Linked DNA regions of Bdellovibrio bacteriovorus. The protein of the gene in region 1 interacts with the protein of each later gene in a pairwise test. Links are inferred from orthologs where the notes say so. Each region holds a gene or a part of one and is shown in the gene's direction. Other genes may lie near its edges.

Region 1 (3,351 bases):
TGCGCTTCTTTTTCAGAAGTGACTCCCCGGGCGTCATAGCCTTCCCAACGAAGAGGTTCTAGAAGAATCTCTAAGCTGTCTGGATCGTCGTCGATCACTAGGACGCGGCGACTTTTAGGATGTTTAAAATTGGCTTCAAAGCTCATTTACAATTCCCATTGTAACTTCAAGACTTCTTATCGGTTAATAAGGGTTAAGAATTTAGGCAAAATTCTGATCTTTCGACCGAATCTCTCTCGACCCACGTCCAGTCCAGAACTTGTGGGGTGACGCAGTACTTTTTAAGTGAGTTTTTAAGAGTTCTTCGCTATTTAATTAGCTTAGGATTTTTCGCCTTTGAGGGAGCAGTTTTATGGCTTTGAATTTTACCGAGATCGAACAAAAATGGCAGACTAAGTGGGCCGAGGCGAAAGCCTTTGAAGCCGACATGAAAAGCACAAAGCCTAAGTACTATGCCTTAGACATGTTTCCTTACCCTTCAGGATCTGGCCTGCACGTAGGCCACATCGCCTCTTACACCCCGGCGGATATCATCTCTCGCTATAAAAGAGCCAATGGTTTTAATGTTCTTCATCCAATGGGTTATGATGCCTTTGGCTTGCCCGCAGAACAATACGCCATCCAAACCGGTATTCATCCGGCTGTCACCACCCGTAAGGCGATTGAGTCGTTCCGTAAAACTTTGCAAACTTTCGGTTTTAGCTTTGACTGGTCACGAGAGATTTCCACGTGTGAACCTGATTACTATAAATGGACCCAGTTCATTTTCTTAAAACTTTATGAGCGCGGCTTAGCTTACCAAAAAGAAGTGCCTGTAAACTGGTGCCCGGCTTTAAAAACAGTTTTGGCCAATGATGAAGTCATCGACGGAAAGTCAGAACGCGGGGGCCATCCGGTTATTCGCGTTCCGATGAAACAATGGATGCTTAAAATCACTGATTACGCTGAACGCCTGCTTAAAGATTTAGACAACGTTGACTGGCCCGAGCGCACAAAAGAAGCGCAACGCAATTGGATTGGCAAAAGCGAAGGGGCGCGCATCACTTTCCAGGTTGAAGGCGAAAAAGATACCTTTGAAGTCTTCACCACTCGCCCGGACACCTTGTTTGGCGTGACTTTCATGGTGATGGCTCCGGAACATCCGTTAGTGAAGGCCATCATGACGGACCCGCAGGCCGCGGCGGTTGAAAACTATATTTTTGATACTTCAAAAAAATCAGAAGTAGATCGTAAAGCAACAACTGAAAAAACCGGAGTTTTTACCGGAGCGCATGCTCTTCACCCCATCACGGGCGAAAAAATTGAAATCTGGATCGCGGATTACGTTCTTATGGATTACGGAACAGGTGCGATTATGGCGGTTCCGGGTCATGATGCTCGCGATTTCGAATTTGCTACAAAATTTAATATTCCTATTAAGCGCGTGGTTGAGGGCGGTGAGGCTTTGCCTTTTGAAGGTGAAGGCACCATGGTCAATTCGCAGTTTTTAGATGGCTTGACAAAAACTGATGCCATTAAAAAAATGCTGGCTCACCTTGAAAGCAAAAAATTGGGCTTGCGTGAAGTTCAATACAAATTGCGTGACTGGTTATTCAGCCGTCAACGTTATTGGGGCGAGCCGTTCCCGATCGTGGATTTCCCAAATGGGGTCCAAAAAGCAGTTCCGGCAAATGAACTTCCGGTTCTTTTACCTGAAGTTGCTGACTATGAACCTTCAGACACGGGTGAAGCTCCTTTAGCTAAAATCCATGATTGGGTTCGTTATAAAGGGGCCGCCAACGGGGGTGAAGAAGGTCGTCGTATTACCGACACCATGCCGGGAGCAGCGGGATCATCATGGTATTTCTTGCGTTATATTGATCCGCATAATGCCAATGCGCCATTCAGTGCTGATTCTGAAAAATACTGGATGCCGGTCGACCTCTATGTGGGTGGACCTGAGCACACGGTGGGACATTTACTTTACTCACGCTTTTGGATGAAGGTTCTTTTTGACTGCGGTTTAGTCACTCACGATGAACCATTTAAAAAACTGGCCCACCAGGGAATGATCTTGGGACCCGATGGCGAGAAAATGTCGAAATCCCGCGGCAATGTGATTCCCGCTTTGGATATCGCCCAAACTCATGGAACGGATGCCGTAAGAACTTTCGTTTGCTTCATGGGACCTTTGGACAAGGACAAAGCCTGGTCGCCAACAGGTATTGACGGAGTAAAACGCTTCTTGGACCGCGTTTCAAGATTGGTCGTTAATGATGACGGCGGTTATGTCGCTACTCAAACTCCGGCACCGACAGAAATTGTTAAGCTTGTTCACAAAACTGTGAAAAAGGTGACAGAAGACATTGAAAGCATGAGTTTTAATACGGCTGTCAGTGCTATGATGATTCTGGTCAATGAGCTTTATAAAATGGACTGCCGTTCCGAAGAGGCTTTGCGTCCCCTGGTGCAAGTGCTTGCGCCGTTTGCTCCCCACTTGGCTGAAGAGCTGTGGGAGAAAATGGGCGGAAAAGGTTTATGTGCTTTGGCCCCTTGGCCAAAATATGACCCGGCCCTGGTGACCGACGACACGGTAACGATCGGTGTTCAGGTGAACGGCAAGATGCGCGGAACGATTGAAATCGCGGCTGATGCCTCTGAATCCGACGCGGTCGCTGCGGCAAAAGAAGTTGCCGGAGTTTCTGCAGTTTTAGCTGGCAAATCCCCTGATAAGGTGATTTATAAAGCCGGAAAAATTTTGAATTTGATCGTTAAGGTTTAGCCTTAACGCCACCTAGGGAGGGTTCGCGAAGATGAGCAACTGGAGTCCAGAGAAAAGCGCCGCTTTATATGGAATTAATAACTGGGGTAATGGTTATTTCCGAATTAATGGAGCAGGCAACGTCTCGGTGACGCCCATGGGAGCCTCAGGCCCTTCAGTTGATCTTTACGAACTGACCCAAGATCTTTTGGATCGCGGCATCCGCGTTCCTATCATGATCCGCTTTCCTGAAATTATTAAATCCCGTGTGGAATTGCTGAATGGATGCTTTCAAAAAGCCTTTGCCGACCACGGTTATAAGGGCAATTATTGCGGCGTTTATCCAATCAAAGTGAATCAACAACGTCACTTGGTGCAAGAGTTGGTAAAATACGGAAAAGGCTTTAAAATGGGCCTTGAGTGCGGTTCTAAACCAGAACTTCTGGTGGTGCTTGCGCTTATGAACACCGAAAATGCTTTGATTATCTGCAACGGCTTTAAAGACGTTGAGTATATTGAGACTGCGATCTTGTCACAAAAACTAGGTCGCAACACGATCATCGTTGTGGACCGCAAAGAAGAGCTGCAACTGATCATCAATGCCGCTAAGA
Region 2 (3,323 bases), 300 kb from region 1 along the record:
TCTGCTTCCGCGAGGGCGTGATCGTTAAACGAGGTGATCGCGTTGATTCTAGGATTTAAGCTCTGAGCTCTTTTAAGAAAGAAAGAACTTACTTCCTTTGCGCTGATGGCTTTAGATGTAACGGCTTCGGCAATGTCAGAAAAAGAGGCTTTCAATAAATCCATATTAAACCACCGGCGGAACTTTAAAAAGATGACCTGACTTTTCAGGCGCATTTGCAGTCATTTCTTCTGCGGAATAATTTTGTTCAACGACATCTTCGCGCCAATAAGCTTCAATTTCAGTCGGTGTAACTAGGGCTTCAACACCTTCGGTGTTGATTTGGCTGATTTTAGCAAAATGTTCTAGGGCTTTTGCCAACTGTTGACTGAACTCCTGGGCCTCAGACTCTGAAATTTTTAGGCGGGCCAATTTTGCTACATTTTCGATGGTTTTTTTATCAATCATGCCCTTAGCCTACAGGCGAAATTGCAAAGAGGTCACGCATTGCTCGATGCAGCGGCTCGTGACTAGACCTTTAAGAATGATAAGTTACTGTAATGTCCAAAAAGCGCCATGAAGAATTAAAAAAACTTATTGCTCACCATGATTATCTTTATCACGTCATGGACAATCCCGAGATCACGGATTTTGAATACGACAAACTTTTCAATGAGCTTTTGGAGCTTGAAAAAAAGAACGCGTCCTTTGATATTTCAGATTCCCCCTCTCAACGCGTGGGATCCACCCCTTTAAGTGCCTTTGAAAAGGCCGCTCATCGCCTTCCGATGTTGTCTCTTGCCAATAGTTATTCACCTGAGGACATTTTTGACTTCGATGAACGGGTAAAAAAGTTCTTAAATCAAAGCGAAGATATCGAATATCTTTGCGAACCCAAGTTCGACGGCCTTTCCATGGAGCTGATCTATGAAGGAGGACGCTTCGTGAAAGCCTTGACCCGCGGTGATGGGACAGTCGGTGAAGACGTCACCCAAAATATTCGCACCATCAAAAGTTTACCTTTAAAGCTTTCAACGAAAACCCCCCCCGAACTATTAGAGGTTCGCGGGGAAGTTTTAATGTTAAAACAAGATTTTGCACGTTTAAATGAGGCTCAACAAGAAAACGGTCAGCAGACTTTTGCCAACCCAAGGAATGCTTCGGCGGGGTCCGTGCGCCAGCTAGATTCGCGCATCACGGCTTCAAGACCTTTAAGGTTTTATGCCTATGCTCTTGGTGCCACAGACGGCATTGAGTTTGCTACACAAAAATCCATTCAAGATTATTTTGCCGAAGTCGGTCTGCCTACTTTGCGCAACACTGAGCTCGTGCGCATTTGTAAAGGGGCACAAGCCGTCGTGGATTATTATCACGACGTCGAGAAACTTCGACCTGAACTTCCGTTTGATATCGACGGGATCGTGGTAAAAGTGAACTCACTCCGTCTGCAAGATGACTTGGGGCTTGTGGCCCGCAGCCCACGCTGGGCAACGGCCGCAAAATTTAAACCTGAGCAGTCCACCACCATCATAGAAAATATCGTCATTCAAGTGGGCCGCACGGGGGCCTTAACGCCGGTTGCTATCATGAAGCCCGTTAAAGTCGGTGGCGTCACGGTAACCAACGCCACACTTCATAACCAAGACGAAATTAATCGCAAGGATGTGCGCATTGGGGACACTATCGTTATCCAAAGAGCCGGTGACGTAATACCCGAAGTGGTTTCGGTGATTTTAGAAAAACGTCCAAAAAACAGTGTTCCGTTTTTTATTCCCAAGAATTGTCCCGTGTGCGGCACTGAAGTAATAAAAAATGAGGACGAGGTGGTCTCTCGTTGCCCAAATCCACTTTGTATCGCGGTCGTGAAAGAATCCCTAAAACACTTTGTCGCCAGACGCGCCATGAACATCGATAAAGTCGGCGATCGTCTGATTGAAACGTTGGTTGATAACAAATTGCTTTCTAGGTTTTCAGACTTCTATCGCATTACGAAAGAAGATATTTTAAACTTAGATCGCCAAGGCGATAAATCCGCAGACAACATTATAAAAAGCATCGAGGGAAGTAAAAAACCTACCTTAGCGCGATTCATTTTTGCCTTGGGAATTCGTTTTGTCGGCGAGCAAACCGCCAAGCATCTGGCTGATCACTTTATCACCATTGATAATTTCTTAAAGGCCAGCGAAGAAGATCTTTTGGCGGTCCCTGAAATTGGGCCTAAGGTCGCTAAGGCCATCGGCGCTTGGACATCAAATCTAGAATTGGTCCAAGAGGTCCGCGACATGTTGGATTTGGGCGTTAACATCGCAAATCCGGTGCGCGCAGAAAGCGGACCACTTTCCGGGAAGAGTTTTTTAATCACCGGCACATTGCCCATAAAACGTGATGACGCCAAAGACATCATTGAAAAAAACGGCGGCAAAATTCTGGGATCTGTGTCTTCAAAATTAAGTTATCTTGTCGTCGGGGATGATCCGGGCTCTAAGGTTGAAAAAGCTCAAAGCCTGGGGGTCGCCATTATCTCCTGGGACGACTTACAGAAAATGCTTTAGCGAGTTCCGGCATCGGGACTTGCATTGTTATTTGCTTCCATCAACTGCGCCATACGGGTGCGCAAGTGCTGACAGGTGGTACTTAAATCTTTGATGGAATTGTTAATTTGCGACGCGGGCTTGCCACGTTTAACAAAATGCTCTCTTAATTTGTCGACATCAGATTGGCACAGCAGTTCCACGCGACGGGTGAGTGAGCGGTATTCTTTGGGGTTTTGTTTTGCAAAATCCAAAGCTTGATCTGCCTTGGGCGCTAAACTTGCGCAGATTTCAGTCGCATTTTTTGCGGTTTTAATACAAATAGGCTTTCCTTCGAGCAAACCAAAAATCACCGGATTACAAAGAACGGATGTAGATCCGTCTTCGTTTGAACCATAAATAGTTGATTCTGAAGTTTGACCATCACGTTTACAAGAATACGTGATCTTTTTTCCTGATGGATCGTTGATGGATCTTTCAGAGATGGGGCTGCACTTAGAAACATTTTCAACCGCCCATCCAGCATAAATACAAGCCAAACGATCTGTTCTTGTTAATTCGTCAGTGTCTATACTTTCATTTCCATCACGATCACCCACGTCTTGCAAATTACGACGACGGAAGTTTTCAACTTTTGGATCGTTGCTGACACGCTCAATAACTTTATTATTTTCATCGCGCTTTTCAATGGTGGAAAGTGGTCCTGGCTCTACAACACTTTTTGAATCTACCACTGTATTATCTGGCAATATCTTCGTTACGGGCAGTGGGGCAGCGCCTGTGGTGACCGTTTCGGTAATAACTCTTCTTCTT

What was found.
Region 2: the proteins of leuS (region 1) and ligA interact in binary tests that used the Escherichia coli proteins (3 or more experiments, as listed by UniProt). The link is inferred for Bdellovibrio bacteriovorus from one-to-one orthologs.

What each region holds. Positions count from the first base shown.
Region 1 is NZ_LUKE01000001.1:1,718,492-1,721,842, reverse strand. The notes cover bases 32-3,056. They hold leuS (leucine--tRNA ligase), read left to right. Parts: upstream 32-352; coding sequence 353-2,761; downstream 2,762-3,056. Other genes in these bases: speA (biosynthetic arginine decarboxylase), read left to right, coding at 2,793-3,056; AZI86_RS08410 (GGDEF domain-containing response regulator), read right to left, coding at 32-146. Outside these bases: more of AZI86_RS08410, read right to left, coding at 1-31; more of speA, read left to right, coding at 3,057-3,351.
Region 2 is NZ_LUKE01000001.1:1,419,119-1,422,441, reverse strand. Bases 39-3,035 are described here. They hold ligA (NAD-dependent DNA ligase LigA), read left to right. Parts: upstream 39-539; coding sequence 540-2,531; downstream 2,532-3,035. Other genes in these bases: AZI86_RS06885 (hypothetical protein), read right to left, coding at 2,528-3,035; gatC (Asp-tRNA(Asn)/Glu-tRNA(Gln) amidotransferase subunit GatC), read right to left, coding at 166-447; gatA (Asp-tRNA(Asn)/Glu-tRNA(Gln) amidotransferase subunit GatA), read right to left, coding at 39-164. Outside these bases: more of gatA, read right to left, coding at 1-38; more of AZI86_RS06885, read right to left, coding at 3,036-3,323. UniProt on the Escherichia coli protein: DNA ligase that catalyzes the formation of phosphodiester linkages between 5'-phosphoryl and 3'-hydroxyl groups in double-stranded DNA using NAD as a coenzyme and as the energy source for the reaction.